Regions from separate parts of the Zongyangia acetica genome, predicted to be linked through region 2. Evidence: riboswitches for the same ligand, from Rfam matches in the RefSeq annotation. Region 2 holds a riboswitch; the other holds the start of a gene.

Region 1 (9,844 bases), on a different contig from region 2:
AGAACAAACTGCGGAGGAATTCAAGGAAGACGTCAAAGCGCTCTATGACCTCTGGCTTGAGAAAATTGACTCGGGCCTTCTTTACTAGAATCAACATAATCTGATCCAATATGATTCCTCACACAATGAAAGGGACGGAGTATGATTTTTATATCATACTCCGTCCCTTTCATTGTGCATAACCGAAAAACACCGTTTTTCTATGAACCAGAGATCCATACAGATCTTTCCTAAACCCGGTCATGGGAGATTCCTAGAATCCTTTCCTTCCAAAGACTATAGGGCAAAGCAGTGGTCAACCGGCCCATTGCCCTTTCCAAGATCCAGTCCGGAAGCCAGCGCTCCTGTAATATATTCCTTTGCTTTGGCCACCGCATCCTCCATAGGTTCTCCCTTGGCAAGATATGCCGCAATCGCGGAGGAAAGGGTACAACCGGTGCCATGGGTATTATGGGTATCCACCCTCTTGGTTGGATACCAACGTACCTGTCCGTCCTTGTAGAGCAGATCGTCTCCGCCGTCAAAGTGTCCGCCCTTAATCATAATATACCCGTCGTAAGACTCGGCAATTTTCTGGGCGGCTTTCACCTGTTCTTCTTTGTTTGAAATAGAAAAGCCGCATAGGACCTCCGCTTCCGGCAGATTGGGGGTAATAATATCGGACAAAGGCATTAATTTTGTGATCAGTGCGTTTTGGGCGTCCTCATCAATCAGCCGGTGGCCGCTGGTGGACACCATCACTGTATCCAATACCACGTTTTTTGCTTGATACTGTTTAATCTTTCCCGCAATTGCATCAATAATCGGAATGCTGGATACCATGCCGATCTTGACCGCGTCGGGAAAGATATCCTCAAAAACGCAGTCCAACTGCGCCTCCACCATCGGAATGCTTACATTTTCAATCAGCCGAACGCCACAGGTATTCTGGGCCAACACCGCCGTGATGGCACACATGCCATATACCTTGAGCGCCGTAAAAGTTTTCAGATCCGCTTGCATTCCTGCTCCACCGCTAGGATCAGTACCCGCAATGGTCAGTGCTGTATTCATGAAGTCATAACTCCTTATTTTGAAATTTCGTCTGCTTGTATCCGCATCATCTGCGCGGCCTTCCTAACATCGGGCTGGGCCAGAATGGCAGACACCACCGCGATGCCGGCAAGATTTCTCCCCCGAAGGGCTGCAGCGTTATCCTCGTCGATGCCGCCGATGGCCACTACAGGAATGGGAACACATTTTGCCACCTTGGTCAGTGTCTCCAGGGAGATTTTCCCTGCGTCCCCCTTGGTGGAGGAGCCAAAGGCGGCACCAGAACCTAGATAATCCGCTCCCGCTGCATAGGCAGCCAGAGCTTCCTCCACATTGTGGGCGGACGCCCCGATGATTTTATTCATTCCCAGCTTTTCTCGAACCATGCGGATATCATCATCGCTTTGGCCTAAGTGTACCCCTGCGGCGTCTATCTGCAGTGCAATGTCTACATAATCATTGATAATCAGCGGCACGTTATATCGATCCGTCACCTTTTTGACCCGCTGTGCCAAAGCCAAGAGTTCTTCGCCAGTTGTATGCTTTTCACGTAACTGTACCAGGGTCACGCCGCCAAGAATGGCCTCTTCCACCTGGGATTCCAATGTCCTGCCATGTAGCCACGACCGGTCGGTCACCAGATAAAGGCGCATTATATCCCTATTCACAGACAAGCCGGACACCTCCCATTGCGCTGTCCTTGACCAGGCTCACTTCATCGATCAGCGCCAAGTGATAGCTTCCGGTTCCACGTCCTGCGTGAGCCGCTTTTTCATAGGCCCGCTCTCCACAGATATCGAAAGCTCCAACTGCCGCCGCCACCGCTTCCAGCGGATGGGAACCATCTGCGCCTAAAAATGCACCGATGAGGCAGGAAAGCATACAGCCGGTGCCGGTGACCTGGCCCATCATAGCATGTCCATTAGCAATGGTGAAGGAGCGCTTTCCATCAGTAATGATGTCTTTTTTCCCTGTAACAACTACGACTGCCCCACTCTGGCGGGCAAGATCCATGGCCAAATTTCTTGCTTCTATGGGGCTCTGTGCTGTTATGGCGGCATCCACCCCGGCCCATTCCGTCTGCTTTCCAGCCAAAGCGGCAATTTCGGAGATATTGCCCCGAATAGCGGTAACCCGGATGCCCCTTAAAAGCCGTCCGATTCCTTCCCGTCGAAAGGCAGAGGCGCCGGCCCCCACCGGATCTAAGACAACAGGAAGGTCCAATTCATTGGCCCGTTTTCCCGCCAACTCCATGGTGGAAAACCTATCTGGGCTCGGGGTTCCTAAATTGAGCACCAGGCTGTCGCTGCTTCCAGTGATTTCCGCAGCTTCCTCCGGCGCATCAGCCATGATAGGGGATGCGCCGATGGCCAGCAGCACATTGGCGCAATCTGTTGCCGTTACATAATTGGCAATACAGTGGACTATGGGGTGCTTCTGCCGCACCGCCTGTATATAACCTTCCAGCATGGTTTTCTCCTGATTAGATGACATCGACATTTTTGCCGCCGAGAATTTTATTCATATTGCGCACCGCGCACATTTTTCCGCACATGGTGCAGGTATCGGAATGCTCCGGCGTGGATTCTTCCCGGTAACGCCGTGCCTTTTCCGGATCAATGGCCAGGTTGAACATTCCCTCCCAGTCCAAATTCTTACGGGCGGTGGACATGTTGTAGTCCCAGTCTCTGGCACCAGGTAGTCCCTTGGCTACATCAGCGGCATGGGCCGCAATTTTAGAAGCAATGATACCCTCCTTCATGTCGTCCAGGGTAGGCAGGCGCAGATGCTCCGCCGGGGTAACATAGCACAGGAAGGATGCGCCATAGGTAGCCGCAATAGCGCCACCGATGGCAGCAGTAATGTGGTCATAGCCAGGAGCCACATCGGTAACCAACGGGCCTAGAACATAGAAGGGCGCTCCTTTGCAGATGGTCTGCTGAATCCGCATATTGGCTTCAATCTGATCCAGCGGCATATGACCGGGGCCTTCGATCATAACTTGGACATCCTTGGCCCAAGCGCGCTGGGTCAGCTCTCCCAATGTCACCAATTCCTCAATCTGCGAGATATCTCCGGAGTCCTCAATGCATCCGGGCCGGCAGGCGTCTCCCAGGCTCAAGGTTACATCATATTTCTGGCAGATTTCCAGAATATCGTCAAAATGTTCATAGAAAGGATTTTCATTGCCGGTCATCTCCATCCAGGAGAAGATGAGGGAACCGCCGCGGGACACGATGTTCATATGGCGTTTGGTCTCTTTGAAACGCTGTGCGGTCGACTTGTTGATACCGCAGTGGATGGTCATAAAGTCTACGCCATCCTCCGCATGCATCTGAACAATGTCCAGCCACTCCTGGGTGGTAATCTTATCTAGATCTTTGTTGTAATAGACAATGGCGTCATAAATAGGAACTGTGCCGATAATAGCGGGGCACTGGGCCGTCAAGGCGCGGCGGAACTTTTTGGTGTCTCCAAAGGAGCTCAGATCCATAATGGACTCGGCGCCCATGGCGACAGCGGCATTGACCTTCTCCATCTCCACGTCCATGTTCAGGCAATCGCGGCTAGTTCCCAGGTTGACGTTGATTTTCGTCGTCAAATCCTTGCCGATTCCATGGGGATCCAGGCAAGTATGGTTCTTGTTCGCCGGGATTGCAACCGTACCCTTTGCAACCATTTCTCTGAGGGCTTCTTCACTGATTTTTTCTTTTGCCGCAACAGCCCGCATCTCTTTGGTAATAATGCCCTGTTTTGCAGCATTCATCTGTGTTGTGTAACTCAAAATGACTCTTCCTTTCTTTCCCGCGCGGTGTTGGTGCGCTTCCTACGCGGATATGTATCAAAGTTCCGCCCTGATAAGACGAAAGCTTCAGCATAAATAATAGAATTAAAAAAGGCGCCTGCTCAAAGCCGGCGCCCTATGGATCTGTGATTTGCTTCCCTACGCCAGTATTAACTAACAGGTTCAAAGGGTCAGGTTTTAACCTTCTCAACCGCAATGGTTCCCCCGCAAACGAGTATTCTTTTGTTGTTTCCTATTATAACACTCGAGGTCCACTCTGTAAATAAAAAGAATAAAGGGGGAATAAAGCTCCCCCCTTTTTGCTTATTTCACTTCGATACCAAGAAATTTTTCCAGACAGCTGGTGATAAACATGTGATCCTCCACATGCGGCAGCCCGGAGACGCAAATGGAGCCAATGACACCGGTCCCTTTCAAATACAACGGGAATCCTCCGCCGCAAAGGGCATACTCCATGGGATCCAACAACCAGTCTTTTTCCAGTGTCTTCCCCTCCAACTCCGCCACGGTAAACAGGTGCAGGCTGCTTTCCTGGCGGACAAAGACGGTGTTATGCTTACGGTTGAGCCACTGTTCATTGTGAGCATTGGCTCCCTCCAACACATGGCTGAATATAACCAGATTGTTAACGGTAATCCGAATGGCGATGGGCAGTTTCTTCTCCCTAGCCTCATTGACCATCAAAACGCCCAATTTCCAGGCATCTTTATAGGAAAAATGGTCAAAGCGAAGCAAAGCCTCCTGCTTCTCCACCAGCTCCCGCAAAGCCTTGGTATCATTTTTTGATGTTTCCATGGGAATAACCTCCTCTTTTACCGGGGATTTCTCCCTGTTACCGGGCTTTTCTACGATAACTTTACCATACCATAAAAGCGGAAAAATTCCAATGGAAAATTCTTTCTTTACCTCACGAAAAAATAGTGGAGAATTTAGCTATTTTCACCCGGAATTCCCAGCAGTTCGCAACCATTTTTATAGAAGATCAGCGCTTGCTCTTCTTCGGTAAGACCGGAGGTCTTCACATACTCCACGGCGGCGGCTCCATCGGACCAAGGGCAATCAGTTCCAAACAGAATCCGTTTTACCCCATGATTTCTCACCATCCGGACAAACTGTTCCTTCGGCATATTTCCCATGGCAAGGGAGGTGTCGAGATAGACATTGTTGCGCCCGATCATGTATTTTTCTACGTCCTCCCACATATTAAATCCCCCCATATGGGCCAAAATTACCGTCAGATTTGGGAAATGATCCAATACAGTGACCATGCCTTTCGGCGTTGTATGGACCACTTCCGGAGACAGGGGATCCCAGCCGGCGTGAAAAGCGACCATCAGCCCTAGATCCTGGCATTTTTGGTAGATTGGAAAAATCCGTTCTTCCTCCACAAAAAACTCCTGATAATCAGGGTGGAGCTTTATTCCTCGGAGACCTAACTCTTTAATTCGCTCCAGCTCTTCCAATGCGTTTTCCGCCTCGGGATGCACTGAGCCGAAGGCTCTCGTAGGGCCATCGTTATGGGAGGCGGCAAAATTGTTCACCGATGTCTGCTGATGGGCATTGGTCGCGATATTAAAGAGCACAGCGATATCCGTTCCCCACTCCTTCATAGCGCGACAGGTATCGTCATAAGTGCCGTTGGTCTGGGGCGTAATCCCGCAGATGGAGTAGAGCTTTCCTACCGCCCGCTCAGCAATTTTATCTGGAAAACAATGGGTGTGAAAATCAATTTGCATATATATTCCTCCTATCGAATTTTTTCGAATTCACCGTCTTATCCGATTTATTATATCACAAAATCGGTATTTCGTCGTCTTTCTCCCTCCCTTTTCAACATCACCAAAAACCCTTCTATTTCTTTGGCATCTCCAAATAGCCGGATTTTGTTGAAACCCCGGATTAAAAATTGTAAAATAAATACAATGTCTTTTCTTGCGGACAAAATCTATTGACAGAGGTGATTTTGATGAAAGAATACGGTGTGGGCGTCATTGGTTATGGTTTCATGGGGAAAACCCATTGCTATGGCTATCAGACACTCCCGTTCTATTATCCGGACATGCCCTTTAAAATCAAACTGGTGGGCGTGTGTAATACAACCCTTTCTAAGGCCGAAAAAGCCAAGGATTTGCTGGGTTTTTCTTATGCAACCTCCAACGCAGACGATATTTTTAATGACCCCAACATTCAAATTGTCAATATCTGCACACCTAACGTCTATCACAAGGACATGGTGATTAAGGCCATCAAAGCGGGGAAACATGTCTACTGTGACAAGCCCTTTGTGATGAACTACGCCGAGGCAGAAGAAGTGATTGCCCTTGCGAAAGAGCATCATGTCACCGCCCAGATTGCATTGCAGAATCGTTTCTACCCCATGATCATGAACGCCAAACGGCTGATCGATGAGGGACGGCTGGGTAAAATCACCTCCTTCCGTGGAATTTTCCTCCACGCCAGTAATGTTAACCCCAACAAAAAAATTGGCTGGCGGCATCAAAGCGCTTTGGGAGGAGGCGGCGTCCTCTTTGATCTAGGCTCCCATATCCTGGATCTTGGCTATTATCTCATGGGGGATTACCAAAAGATCATGTGCCAAACTGACAAGCTCTATGATGCACGTCCCGATGCCAATGGTAATATGGTTCCTGTGGATAATGATGATTTGGCGCTGATGATGTGTCAGATGAAAAATGGCGCCTACGGTACCATCGAAGCTTCCAAGGTGGCTACCGGATTTGATGATTCTCTTCGCTTTGAAATTCACGGTGTCAAAGGGGCCATTAAATTTGATATTGCCGACCCCAATCATCTATATTTCTTTGACAATACCATCCCTGACGCCCCTCTGGGCGGCGAAAGGGGATTTAAATGCATTGAATGTACCCAACGGTACGCACCTCCGGCAGCTGCGTTCCCCGGTGCTATGTGCTCTGTCGGCTGGATCAGGGCTCACGTTCACTGCCTCGCCACCTTCCTTTATCATGTGGATGACGGCACCCAGCCCTCTCCCTCTTTGGAAGAAGGGGCATACATTCAAAAGGTCATGGAACGCGCCTACGAATCCGACGCCAAAGGCGGCGCTTGGGTTAGCATTGACTGAGTTCGCAGCAAACTTTTAAAAGACGGCCTGCGGATGTTCCTCCGCAGGCCGTCTTTTCTACGCTAAAAAATCTAGGCCAGGTTTGAAATAGGAAATTCCGTCAATGATGATTCATAGAACAACATATAATCATACATTTTCCATTTGATTACGCTAACACCACATGATGAAATAACCGTTGCGGCGGAGAAAGGCTGAGCATATGAAGGTTGACAACGAACTCAAACAAAGCATTATTGACTGGATCGATGTCCACAAAGAGCAGATGATCCGAGACATCAACACATTGGTCTCCATCGAAAGTGTTTCCACAAAAAGCGAGGGGGAGCATCCTTTTGGAGAAGGGCCCGCGCGAGTATTGGACGCCGCCCTGGAAATGGGAAAAGATTATGGCTTTCGCACCCAGAACCACCAGTACTATGCTGGAAGTATCCTCATGGGCAATGGTCAGCGGGAGCTTGGCATTCTCACCCACCTGGATGTGGTTCCGGCTGGCCCCGACTGGGAATATGAACCCTTTCACTGCACCCTTAAGGATGGCAAACTTATCGGCCGCGGCGTTGCCGACGACAAAGGGCCTGCGGTAGCAGCCCTTTATGCCATGCGTTGTCTGTATGAGCTGGCTGTCCCCATGGTCCATTCTGTCCGGCTGATTATGGGATGCAGTGAGGAAACCGGCAGCGCTGATATGGCTTATTATGTAAAGCACTGCAAAATCCCCGACTTTTCCTTCGTCCCGGATGCGGAGTTTCCCGTCTGTAACGGAGAAAAGGGAATCCTATCGGCCGATTTGGTCGGCCCTCAGCTTTCTGATAAAATCGGAGAACTTTCCGGCGGTGAGGTATCTAATGCTGTGGCTGCCCATGCAAAGATTACCCTCAAGAGCCAATCTATTGACCAGGTTCTGCAAAAGCTAGGGGATAACAAAGGAGATCTGGTCGTCTCGGAAGGTCCTCACGATGTCACCATCTCCGCCAAGGGCATCCCCTCCCATGCTGCATTTCCCGAGGGCTCTGTCAATGCCATCTACAAACTGTGCAAAGCCGTGGTGGACTGTGACCTTTTGGAAGGCGAGGACAGGGACGCTCTCGCTTTTGTAGTAAAGGTATTGGAAACTACCGACGGCGCAGGCCTTGCCATCAAATCCCGCGACGATATTTCCGGGGAAACCACCTGTATCGGCGGCCTGCTCAGCGTTAAAGAGGGCCGGATTGTCCTCAATGTCAATATCCGCTACTGCATCAGCACCGATTCCCAGCAGCTGCGGAACAAAATATCCCAGACCTGTGAGGAACACGGATTTTCTATGGGCGACTGCTTTGAAAGCAAACCGTTGTATATCCCCGCAGATCATCCTGCCGTAGCCTTTCTCACCGAAACCTACAATGACCTGACCGGCCAGGACCTAGCTCCCTATGTAATTGGCGGCGGTACCTACGCTAGGGAGATGCCAAATTCGGTTGCATTCGGTGCCGGACGGCCCGGCAGCATGCTCCCCACCGAAACCGGCCGGGGCGGCATGCATCAACCCGATGAATCCATTGCCGTAGAGGATCTGGTCAATGCCGCCAAAATCTACGCCATTGCTCTCTTGCGCCTTGACGGCATTGATTTTACCGCCCAGTAATTCTATAAAAAGAGGAAAACAATATGAGAAAAATTTGTGTGCTGGGAAGCATCAACATTGATACCACCTATTATGTCTCCGCCCTTCCCCAGGTGGGGGAAAGCGTGGTCCCCACCGGACGTTCCAGCTCCCCTGGTGGCAAAGGCTTTAATCAGGCTGTTGCCGCCAGGCGGGCCGGCTGCCAGGTTTCCTTTGTGGGAAAATTGGGGCCTGATGGCAACTCCCTTATTGACCTTCTGTCACAGGAAGGCATTGACCACAGCTGTACCTTCCAAGACTCAGATATTCCTACCGGTTCCTGCGTCATTATCACCGATCAGGAAGGTCGGAATATGCTTCTTGTAGACGTGGCTGCCAATAAGGCTATAACTGCTGCAGAAATAGAAAAGTCCTATCCGCTCATTGAAGGGTGTGACGTCGCTGTGACCCAGCTGGAGACCAATATGGAGGCTGCAACCCTCTTTCTGGAGCACGCCAAGGCCTGTGGGAAGGTCACTGTCCTCAATCCGGCACCGGTGACAGATCTGCCCGATGCGCTGCTCAAAAGCACCGATATCCTGGTGCCCAATGAAACGGAGCTTGCCTATCTGATCGGCGCTCCGGTCACCGATCACTATCAGCTACTATACAGTAAAATGGCTCCGTTTTTTGATGCGGGAGTGAAATTTTTCCTGGTGACCCTTGGGGATAAGGGCGTTCTGCTCTGTGACCGATATGGGTTTGACCATCTGCCCGCCCAAAAGGTTGCCGCCGTGGACACGACTGCGGCGGGTGATTCCTTTATCGGCGCTTTTGTCTCTCGGATCAGCTTATCCTCCTGGGAGGATCGCGCTTTCCTTCACCCAGCCATCAGCTATGCGCAAAATTTCGCTGGATATGTGGTTCAGCACCCGGGAGCTTATCGTTCCATGCCCCCTGTTTCTCTCGCGGATTCATTTTGACGCTACATAAAAAAAGGCCCGGGACATTTGTCCCAGGCCTTTCGCCTTATTCCAGGCCATTATCAGCCCTATATTTTGCCAAAAGCAGGTCTACAACCCGGCCGTAGCTCTGTACCCCGTCCGTCTGATTCTGGGCCTTGAGGTAAGTATCATTGATATTGTCGGCGATTTCCGCCACCTGGCCCTCAAACTGCTCCCAGTAAGCGTTGTTGGCATCAAAATCCCGCTGTGCTTCTTCGCAAAGGTTGCTCATCAGCTGGGTATGTAGCTCTGGATCAATGTCAAACAGAGCGTTACCTGCGTAAATCATCGCCATTGCCGCTCCGGAATACTGA
Region 2 (9,844 bases):
GTTTTCCCAAAGAGGGAGGCTTCTTTTATGCCGTCAAAAGCGGGAGTAAACTGGCGGCGCTCATAAAATTCACCATAATTGGGTAAAATGGATTTGGGGATGAGCCCTAAGACTTCTCCGTCCTGGCAGACCGCCGCACAGTTATAGAGTTTTCCACCAAAGGAAAAGGGGAAGCCTACAACAACCAACATGTCCGATTCCCGTGATGTTTCCACCACCTTTTTTAATGCCTGCAATGCACCTTCTAACAAGGTCCCTTGTAAGAACAGGTCTCCGCAGGTGTAACCGGTGAGATACAACTCCGGCAGGACCAAAAGCTGTACCTGATGACCGTCAGCCTCCTTGATCATAGCGGCTGCTTGCTCCTCGTTGTATACACAGTCGGCCACCTTGACAGGGGGAGTGGCCACTGCTACCTTAATAAATCCGTCTTTCATCGCACATCCTCGTTTTCTTTTTGTATTTGATCAAGATTTTCTGTCATTCATTCTCAGCGTTGCTCCTTAAGAAGCGCTACCCGCTCCCGGATGGCTTGCAGATGATCTTCCCGTGTTGTGCTGGGATCCTGAATATCATAAAATTTCTGGCAGGGGAGCTCATTACATCCGCCGCAACCTGCAAGTCCCTTTTTGTTGACGCAGCAATCGTAAAGGGGGCAAACTTGAAAACCGAGATAGGAAGCCCAGGATACCTGCCCTTTCAGGGAGCGGCATCCCGCGCAGGCCTGCCCAAAATCTATGCAATCGCTGCAGATGATGCCGCAACTGCTGACCACTTTTTCCATCATGGTTTCCCCCTTTGGCAAGGCTGATACTTCTGGGGGTATTATACCACAAAAGCCAGGCCGATCCTATAGCATTCTGACCACAATTTCCCTTGAAATTTATACATAAATTTTCGAGATAACACTATCTATCATGTGATTTAAATGATATAATATGCTAAATCCTATATCTCCAAAGGCATATTTCATTTTTATCTGGAGGGATGACTGTTGACACCTTTTCATGCAGGCAGAGAAGAAGTTTTGACAAAACTATCGGTTAATGCCGCACAGGGACTTTCTAAAGAGGAAGCCCAGGAGCGGCTCCAACGCTTTGGCCCCAATGTCCTGAAGGCCAAAAAGAAAAAAACGCTGCTGCAGCGCTTTTTGGATCAGTTTATGGATGTCATGATCTTGATCCTGATTGCGGCCGCCGTTGTCTCTTTTGTGGTGGCGCTGGGCGGACATGACGCCAAGGAATTTTTTGAACCGCTGCTCATCCTGCTGATTGTGATCCTCAACGCGATTTTAGGCGTTTTCCAGGAAAATAAGGCAGAGCGGGCCTTGGACGCCTTAAAAAGCCTGTCGGCTCCCCGGGCACGGGTTCTTCGGGATGGCGTGGAACAGGTCATCGATGCTTCTCAGGTGGTACCGGGAGACATCATCCTGGTGGAGGCCGGAGATTTTATCCCTGCCGACGCTAGGCTTCTGGAGTCCGCCAGCCTGAAATCGGAGGAATCAGCTCTGACCGGAGAATCTGTTCCGGCGGAAAAGGATGCGGCGGCGTCCGTTGAGGAAAATGCGCCTCTGGGAGATCGAATCAATATGATGTATTCCGGATGTTCCGTCACCTATGGCCGTGCCAAAGGAGTGGTTACCGCCACAGGTATGGATACAGAGATGGGTAAAATTGCCGGTCTTTTGGAAGGGGAAGAAGAGACCCAGACGCCGTTACAGCAGAAGCTTGCCAAGCTGGGCAAATATCTGGGATTTTTGGCCCTGGGCGTATGCGCCATTATCTTTGTGGTGGGTATCATCGACGGCATCCCCCTGATGGAAATCTTTATGACGTCGGTCTCCCTGGCAGTATCCGCCATTCCGGAGGGACTTCCCGCCATTGTCACCATTGTCCTCTCCATCGGCGTACAGCGGATGGTAAAGAAAAATGCCATCATCCGCCGCCTTCCCGCGGTGGAAACTTTGGGAAGCGCCTCGGTCATCTGCTCAGATAAGACCGGCACCTTGACCCAAAATCGCATGACTCTGGTCAAGGGATATGACGCAGCTTCTGGCGCCTTGGAGGATATTTCAGAGCACAATGGGGAAAGCATTCGGGCTCTGCTGCGGTATGGGGCTCTTTGCTGCGATGGCGCAGTCTCTTTTGAGGATGGCAAGGAGATCCATATCGGTGATCCTACCGAGACATCCATTATCCTGGCGGCCTATAAAAACGGCATGCCCAAAGAGAAACTCAACGAAGAATTCCCGCGCCTCGCAGAAATTCCCTTTGATTCGGACAGGAAACTGATGACCACTGTCAACCGGATGGATGGGAAAAATGTGGTCATCGTCAAGGGCGCTTTTGATGTACTGGCCATGCGCTGCACCGCCGGAGACATAGAGCGAGCCCGTCAGGTAACAGAAGATCTGTCCCGAGAGGCTTTGCGGGTATTGGCTGTAGCGGTCAAAGAGATCCCCGAGGTTCCCTCTGCCCCCACCAGTGAGGAGCTGGAGCAGGGGCTGACCCTGGTCGGATTGGTGGGGATGATTGACCCGCCTCGCCCCGAGGCCAGAGAGGCGGTGCGGATCTGCCGGAAAGCCGGCATCAAGCCGGTGATGATTACCGGCGACCATGTGGTGACAGCTTCCGCCATCGCCCGGGATCTGGGCATCCAGCTGGAAGGGGATGACGCCATCACCGGGACAGAACTTGCGGCCATGAGTGAAGAACAGCTGCAGGAGCGGGTACGGCACATTTCGGTATATGCCCGGGTTTCCCCAGAGGATAAGATCCGTATTGTCAAGGCATGGCAGCGCCAGGGAGAAGTTGTTTCCATGACGGGAGACGGCGTCAACGACGCCCCTGCCCTCAAGGCGGCCGATATAGGCTGCGCCATGGGAATTACCGGTACCGATGTGGCAAAGGGCGCTGCGGATATGACCCTGACGGACGATAATTTTGCCACCATTGTAGACGCGGTCAGGGAAGGCCGAGGCGTCTATGAGAATGTCAAAAAGGTTGTGGCTTTCCTGCTGGGTACCAATATCGGGGAAGTACTCACCGTATTTGTGGCCATGCTGGTGTGGCGGCAATCCCCCCTGCTCTCTATGCAGCTGTTGTGGATCAACCTGGTGACGGACAGTCTCCCCGCCATCGCGTTGGGAATGGAGCCGGTAGAATCAGATGTAATGGAGCATCCGCCGAAACCCAAAGAGGAAGGGATCTTCGCCCATGGGCTGGGTGTGCGCATTGTGTTGCAGGGCGCATTGTTCGCCCTTCTTTCCCTCGTCGCCTTCTGGATCGGTATCTCTACCACCGGCGTCATCGAGGGAGGACGCACCATGGCCTTTATTGTCCTGGCCCTGTCCCAGGTGGTGCATTCCTTTAATATGAGATCCCATCATTCATTGTTTAAAATTGGATTTTTTACCAACAAGTATCTGGGTGGAGCGGCCCTTCTTTCCCTGCTTCTGATGGCCTTTGTGGTGTTTATCCCGCCGGTGGCCACAGCCTTTGGACTGATTCAGCTTTCTGGCGTCCTCTATCTGGAGGCGTTGGGGCTGTCGTTGGTTCCTCTGGTAGTTCTGGAAGTGAGTAAAGCTTTGGGCCTTATTCGCAGCCATCGATAGATCATGAAAGACAATGAACACGCCCGGCATGCAAAAGCATGCCGGGCGTGTTCGCCTATCAGTTTATATCAGAAGGTTGTACATCAAAAGAAAGATAGGAACAAAGCCGCCTATAAGGATCGGGACACTCCATCAGTTCGGACATGATGCAAAACCCTCCAGCCCCCTGAGCCAGGATCTCCGGCACATGGTTCCGATTGATGCCGCCAATGGCATAGACCGGGATCTTTACCGCTTGGCAGACCTCCTTGAGGAAAGAAAGGCCCCGGGGAGGGATCCCTTCTTTGCAGCTGGTGGGGAAGATGTGTCCAGCGACCAGATAAGAAGCTCCCATTGCTTGGGCCTCCAGAGCGTCTTCCACACTGTGGACGGATGCCCCTACCTGAGAAAATCCGTCTAGTTCTCCAGAATATTGACGGAGTAGGTGCAAAGGTAGGTGAAGGTGGGAAGCCCCCTGCCTCCGGGCTGTTTCCAGCCGGGAATTGACAGCCACCGGAACTTCATAGTTAGAACAGATATCCTGGCACTGTTTCCAAAGGATCTCGTATTCGGCCTCTGGGAGATCCTTTTCTCTGAGGATGATCAGCCCCGGTTTGGCACGGGCAAGCTCATGAATGTGGGAGAGAAAGTCCCCGGGACACAGCTTCCGGTTGGTGACAACGACGACCATTACGCCTGCTCCATCCGGATATAGTCCCGGTATACCGGCTGCATCCCTTTGGCATAGAGCATCTGCTCTACCTCTGCGACCCCGCGGGGATCGGAGATTTCGAATTGCTCGTCTCCCTTGGCCTCTTCGTCATGGCCACCTACCCCCACCTTACTGCCGGCGGAGATTTTGGTGGCGCACATGCCGATGACATTGTCCCGGAATCCCGGCCGCTCCCGGGTGGAAATGCTGATGCCGGCGAAAGGCAGCAGCAGCCGGTAAGAGAGCATGATCTGCAAAAGCTGGGTTTCATGGACATCGTTAGGGTTGTTTTCGGCGTTATTAATGTAAGGACGTAGACGGGGAACCGAGAAAGAAACCTCCGCATGAGGATATTTTTTCTGTAACAGGCTGGCGTGAAGTCCAGCGGCAAAGGCATCTTTCCGGAAATTACCCAGCCCCAAAAGGGCACCGACGCCGACTCCGCGCATACCGCCGAGCAGTGCCCGCTCTTGGGCGTTGAAACGGTAAGCGAAATCAGCTTTTGGCCCAGCCAGATGAACCTCTTTATAGCGGACGCGGTCATAGGTCTCCTGGTAAACACTGACAAAATCAGCGCCGCACTGCTGGATATAGGCATACTCGTCTGTGTCCATGGGATAGACCTCGATGCCAATGGTCGTAAAGTACTTTTTGGCAATTTCACAGGCGTGACCGATATATTCCACATCCGAGTGGTACCGGGATTCCCCGGTGAGGATGAGAATCTCTCTCAGCCCGGTTTTGGCGATGTTGCGCAGCTCGGTGTCAATTTCATCATAGGTGAGCTTTCCCCGGTGGATTTTATTGGTACAGTTAAATCCGCAGTAAGTACAGTGGTTGACACAGTAGTTGGCGATATAGAGAGGAGTATAGAGCCCGGCAGTATTGCCGAAGTGGCAGGCGGTTTCCTGTTTGGCGCGCTGTGCCATCTGCTCCAGGTAGGGCTGGGCCGCCGGGGAGAGGAGCGCCGCATAGTCCTCTAAGGAAATGCTGTCCTTTTCCAGGGCCCGGAGAACATCGTCGCCGGTATAAGCGGAAAAATCGACAGCATCATAGGCCTCCAGTACAGTGTCCATCAGCGGCCGCTCCAGATTGACTTTGAGTTTTTCTACATTGATCGTACTCATGAAAAAGCCCCCTAGTCCTGCAGAAATCCGGTGAGGGGAGAGGAGGCTTCTCCCTCATATTCCAGCACCCGGCCGGGACCGGCGAGATAGCCTTCCCGTCCCGCTTCTACTGCCAGCTTAAAGGCATGAGCCATTGCCACTACATCCCGAGCGGTAGCCACAGCGGTGTTAGCCAGTACGGCGTCAGCGCCCAGCTCCATGGCCTCACAGGCATGGGAGGGGCGTCCAATACCAGCGTCCACTACGATGGGAAGGTCAATTTCATCGATGAGCATCTTGACGAAATCCCGGGTGATGAGGCCCTTATTGCTGCCGATAGGGGCAGCAAGGGGCATGATGGCAGCAGCTCCGGCGTTGACAAGATCCCGTGCCGCCATCAGGTCAGGACTGATGTAGGGCAGTACAACAAATCCCTCTTTGGCCAGGATTTCGGTTGCCTTGATGGTCTCATAGTTATCCGGCATCAGGTACTTGCTGTCCCGGATGACCTCAATTTTGATAAAGTCGCCACAGCCCAGTTCCCGGGCCAGCCGGGCAATACGAACCGCCTCCTCGGCGTTGCGGGCGCCGGAGGTGTTGGGCAGCAGGGTCACCGTTTTGGGAATGTAATCGAGGATGTTGCCCTCACCGCCTAAATTGGCCCGGCGCAGGGCGAGAGTGACCATTTCGGTGCCGCTGGCCTCGATGGCTGCGGCAGTTTTATCCAAAGAGAATTTACCGGTGCCCAGGAAAAAGCGGGAATGAAATTCCCGGGGCCCGATTTTTAAAATGTCTTTCATATTGTTCGCTCCTTTGTTTGAAATGCGGATATACACAGGTTATGGTTCATCCATCCCCAGCAATAGCCGGAGAACCATGTTGGCTTGATGGCCGGCACAGACTGACACCCGAGGGGCCATGAGTCCTTGTCCCGGCTGGGCTTCGCTGACAAGATCACCACAGAGGTAGAGCCGGGAAAGCTTCCGCCGGGTTTCGATCTCATTGGCGCTGCCGTAGCCGGCCATCCCGGAGGCAGCTACCACCTTGGCCTGAGGCAGCCCTTCCAGCACCGCAGCCACCAGCTCCGCCTTGGATTGCGGCCGGTCCAAGGCCTCACAGATCACCTGGCAGCCAGAAAAAATTTCCGCCGCGTTTTGAGCGGTAAGGCGTACGGTGTGGGTTTTTACCTGGATAAAGGGGTTGATCTGGCGGATTTGTTCCTGCAGCGCCTGGGTTTTGTACTGGCCTAGATGGGAAATAAAATAGTGCTGGCGGTTGAGGTTGCTGGGCTCCACCAGGTCAAAGTCGGCCAGCACCAGCTCTCCTATGCCAGTGCGGGCCAGCATGACCGCAATGTTGGAGCCAAGGCCTCCCAGCCCCGCGATGCCCACCTTGGCCTTTTTGACCCGCTCATGGACAAAGGGGGTATGGCGGGCAGCCATCATACTTTCCAGCTGCTCTTCTGAGGGCAGCTCCCCCCGGCGGATCAGAACGACAGTGTCGCCATCTTGAAGGGGGAGATCCTCATCCGTTTGAAAACCGTTATAAATGAATACGTCGGCGTCCGGACAGTACTGCTCCTGCAGCGCGCGGAGGGAAAGGGGGGAGGAGAGCAGCAGCTTTTTTCCGTTAAGTGAGATCTCCATGGGATCAGCCTCCGCCTACAAAGCTGACAATTTCCACCTGGTCAGAATCCATCAGGGTAACAGAGGAAAACTGGGCTTTGGGGACAATCTGGCCATTGCGCTCTACCGCTACCTTGTCGGTGGGATATCCCTGCTCCTGCAGGAATGCCAACAGGGACATCTCTTTTGGCAGTGCTACCTGTTTGCCATTGACCTTCATTTGCGTCTCATCTCCTTTGTAAAATCAAGAATCCTGGACAGAGCCACAGAATCAAAAGCGGGAGCGGGCAAAGAAAAAAGCCAAGCCCACCGGATACGGTAGGTTTGGCTTCTGTTTGCAAATATAAATACGAAACTCCCTACGCCGGTATTAACCGTACAGGTTCCATGGGTAAGAGGACACACCTCACTCTCAGCCAATTTCATTGGCTCCCCAGTTCTTCTGCAACTATTGATTTTTTCCAAGGATCTTACCTTTTTAGTATAGCGCAGTTTTTGTCGGTGTCAATAGTTTCCGTAGGGAAAATAGACGGCTTTGTATCTCTGAAGTTGAAAAAGAGAAATATAAGATGAATCTTGGATAAACTGTATTTTTTCTTTGAATAAATGGAAGGAATAGTTGTTGGTAAAAGTTTCATGTGTTAAAATGTTTGAAAATCAAATAAAAATTAGAAAAACAATAAAAAGCGGAGAAACCTTATGCTTAAACATCCAACCACAAAATTTTATCGGAGAACCAGCCAGCTTCTTCTGATTTTGGTGTTGCTCCTCTCTTGTTCTTTTACCACCGCCCTTTTGATTACCCGGTCGGGATATCAGAAGAAACTCCAGGCGCTAAGCAACCGTCTGGAGGAAGAAACAGCCCTTCAGCAACAGGAGGATAAGCCACAGGATACGCCTCCTCGAGAAGTGGAAAGCACTGCTGCGGATTGGGAACCGGAAATTCTGGACTATGCGTCTCTGTTTCCCAATTTATATGTAGAACCGCCTACCAAGCGGGAAGTAGCCGAAAAAACAGTATATTTGACTTTTGACGATGGCCCCTCTCCTCTGACGCCCCAGGTCTTGGATATTTTAAAAGAAAAACAGGTGAAGGCCACCTTTTTTGTCACGGGACAGGAAGGAGAGCAGGCCAAAGAACGGATGCAGAGGATTGTCAGCGAAGGCCATGCCATCGGAGTGCATACCTACAGCCACGACTACCGGCAGATCTATCAGACGGTGGATACCTTTTTGGAGGATTTTGATAAGGAATTCCGGTTGATTGAGGGATACACAGGGGTGAAGCCTAAAATTTTCCGCTTTGCCGGTGGCAGTATCAACGCTTTTAATATGGATAATTACCATATGATTATTGGGGAGATGATCCGCCGGGGATTTACCTATTTTGATTGGAACGTATCCGCCCAGGACGCCAGCAAAAAGGCGACAAAACAGTCGATCCATGACAGCATTATCTGTGGCGCGAAAGATAAAAATAGATGTATCATCTTACTCCACGACAGCGGGGACAAGGCTGACACCATTGCCGTTTTGCCCCAGGTCATCGATACCCTCAAAAGCCAGGGTTACACTTTCGCACCTTTGACTAATGAGGTACAGCCCATTGTCTTTCCCTATGAAAGAATTGGCTAATGCAAAAAATAAAAGCCAGCCGGAATCATTCCGGCTGGCTTTTTGGTTAGCCTAGTTTACAGCCCAAACAGTGAGCGATGAGGATTGCCTGGGGCACGTCGATGAGGGTATCCTGCATCTTCACTTGACGCATGTCCACACCGTCAATGAGCGCTCCCTGAATATCCGCTTTCTTCAGATTGGCCCCAGCCAATTGGGCCCGGGTAAAATTACAGTTTCGCATCTTTGCCTTTTCTAGGTTACAGTTTTGGAGGTTGGCTCCGCTGAAATTGATATTATCCAGGCAAAGGCCTCGCAGGTCACTGTCGGCCAGGTAACAGTCCGAGAAATTGCCGCCTTGGATTTCGATACCGGTGAACACGGCGCCGGAAAAGGTGGAGCCGATACATTTACACTGGATCAAGGTGGCGCCAAAAAGGCTGCAGCCGGAAAAAGTACAGCCGGCGAAGGCGGTATATTGATGGTGGGATTCGTTGAGCCTTGCAAAGGTAAAGTCACAGTAGTGGAAGGTACATCCTTTGGTAACCAGTGCCGCCATGTCCATGCCCCGGAAGCTACAGCGGGTAAAGGAAACATGATGCAACTGCTGGTCAGCAAAGTCTGTGCCCTGAAATTTCTTGCCTTCGAATGTCGCATATTCTGGAAAGGAATGCTCCATTAATTTTGCTCCTCATTCATGGTAGAGGTGTAGTCACGATCCACCGTAATAACAGTGTAATACTGGCGCCCAATTTCTTTGACACGGCAGGAAATGAGGTGGCACAATTCTTTATCGGACGTCGGGAAGTCTATGGGGACGGATACGTCAAAGATCAAATTGGAATGGGTGGAGCCAAAGACCACACGAAAATCATGCATGGAAATTTGAGGGGAGACGTCCTTCAAAATCTGCTCCAACTGATCCCGTAACTGGTTAATCCGGGCATCGTCGGTGACGATGGGATCTAGGTGGATTACCAGGTGGATGTGAAAGTTATTCATAAAATCGTGCTCAATGTTGTCGATGATGTCGTGGCTGACCAGGATATCCTGGCTGGCCGGTACCTCTACATGCACCGAGGCAAAACAGCGGTCAGGACCGTAATTGTGGATGACCAGATCGTGGATACCGATGACACCGTCATAGCTGAGGATGGTATGGTGGATTCTTTCTACCAATTCCTTATCGGGCGCC

The links. Region 2 has a riboswitch for thiamine pyrophosphate ahead of thiS (sulfur carrier protein ThiS). Riboswitches for the same ligand answer to the same signal wherever they lie in the genome.
Region 1: linked by a shared signal. The riboswitch ahead of thiC (phosphomethylpyrimidine synthase ThiC) and the one ahead of thiS (sulfur carrier protein ThiS) in region 2 are both predicted to bind thiamine pyrophosphate.

Annotation. Positions count from the first base shown of each region.
Region 1 covers NZ_JBBEWN010000006.1:129,546-139,389, forward strand. Annotated here, with positions in the region: gene WGC32_RS07225 (GIY-YIG nuclease family protein) at 1-88, shown strand, start outside; gene thiD (bifunctional hydroxymethylpyrimidine kinase/phosphomethylpyrimidine kinase) at 277-1,053, opposite strand; gene thiE (thiamine phosphate synthase) at 1,068-1,700, opposite strand; gene thiM (hydroxyethylthiazole kinase) at 1,693-2,502, opposite strand; gene thiC (phosphomethylpyrimidine synthase ThiC) at 2,516-3,817, opposite strand; TPP riboswitch at 3,956-4,054, opposite strand; gene WGC32_RS07250 (heme-degrading domain-containing protein) at 4,142-4,633, opposite strand; gene WGC32_RS07255 (amidohydrolase family protein) at 4,768-5,574, opposite strand; gene WGC32_RS07260 (Gfo/Idh/MocA family protein) at 5,805-6,941, shown strand; gene WGC32_RS07265 (Sapep family Mn(2+)-dependent dipeptidase) at 7,144-8,568, shown strand; gene WGC32_RS07270 (ribokinase) at 8,592-9,509, shown strand; gene WGC32_RS07275 (DUF3810 domain-containing protein) at 9,556-9,844, opposite strand, start outside.
Region 2 covers NZ_JBBEWN010000021.1:4,537-14,380, forward strand. Annotated here, with positions in the region: gene WGC32_RS13890 (NAD(+) synthase) at 1-437, opposite strand, end outside; gene WGC32_RS13895 (DUF3795 domain-containing protein) at 491-787, opposite strand; gene WGC32_RS13900 (calcium-translocating P-type ATPase, PMCA-type) at 995-3,613, shown strand; gene WGC32_RS13905 (thiamine phosphate synthase) at 3,672-4,283, opposite strand; gene thiH (2-iminoacetate synthase ThiH) at 4,283-5,431, opposite strand; gene WGC32_RS13915 (thiazole synthase) at 5,443-6,210, opposite strand; gene thiF (sulfur carrier protein ThiS adenylyltransferase ThiF) at 6,250-7,056, opposite strand; gene thiS (sulfur carrier protein ThiS) at 7,061-7,255, opposite strand; TPP riboswitch at 7,375-7,481, opposite strand; gene WGC32_RS13930 (polysaccharide deacetylase family protein) at 7,735-8,670, shown strand; gene WGC32_RS13935 (pentapeptide repeat-containing protein) at 8,717-9,328, opposite strand; gene WGC32_RS13940 (cation diffusion facilitator family transporter) at 9,328-9,844, opposite strand, start outside.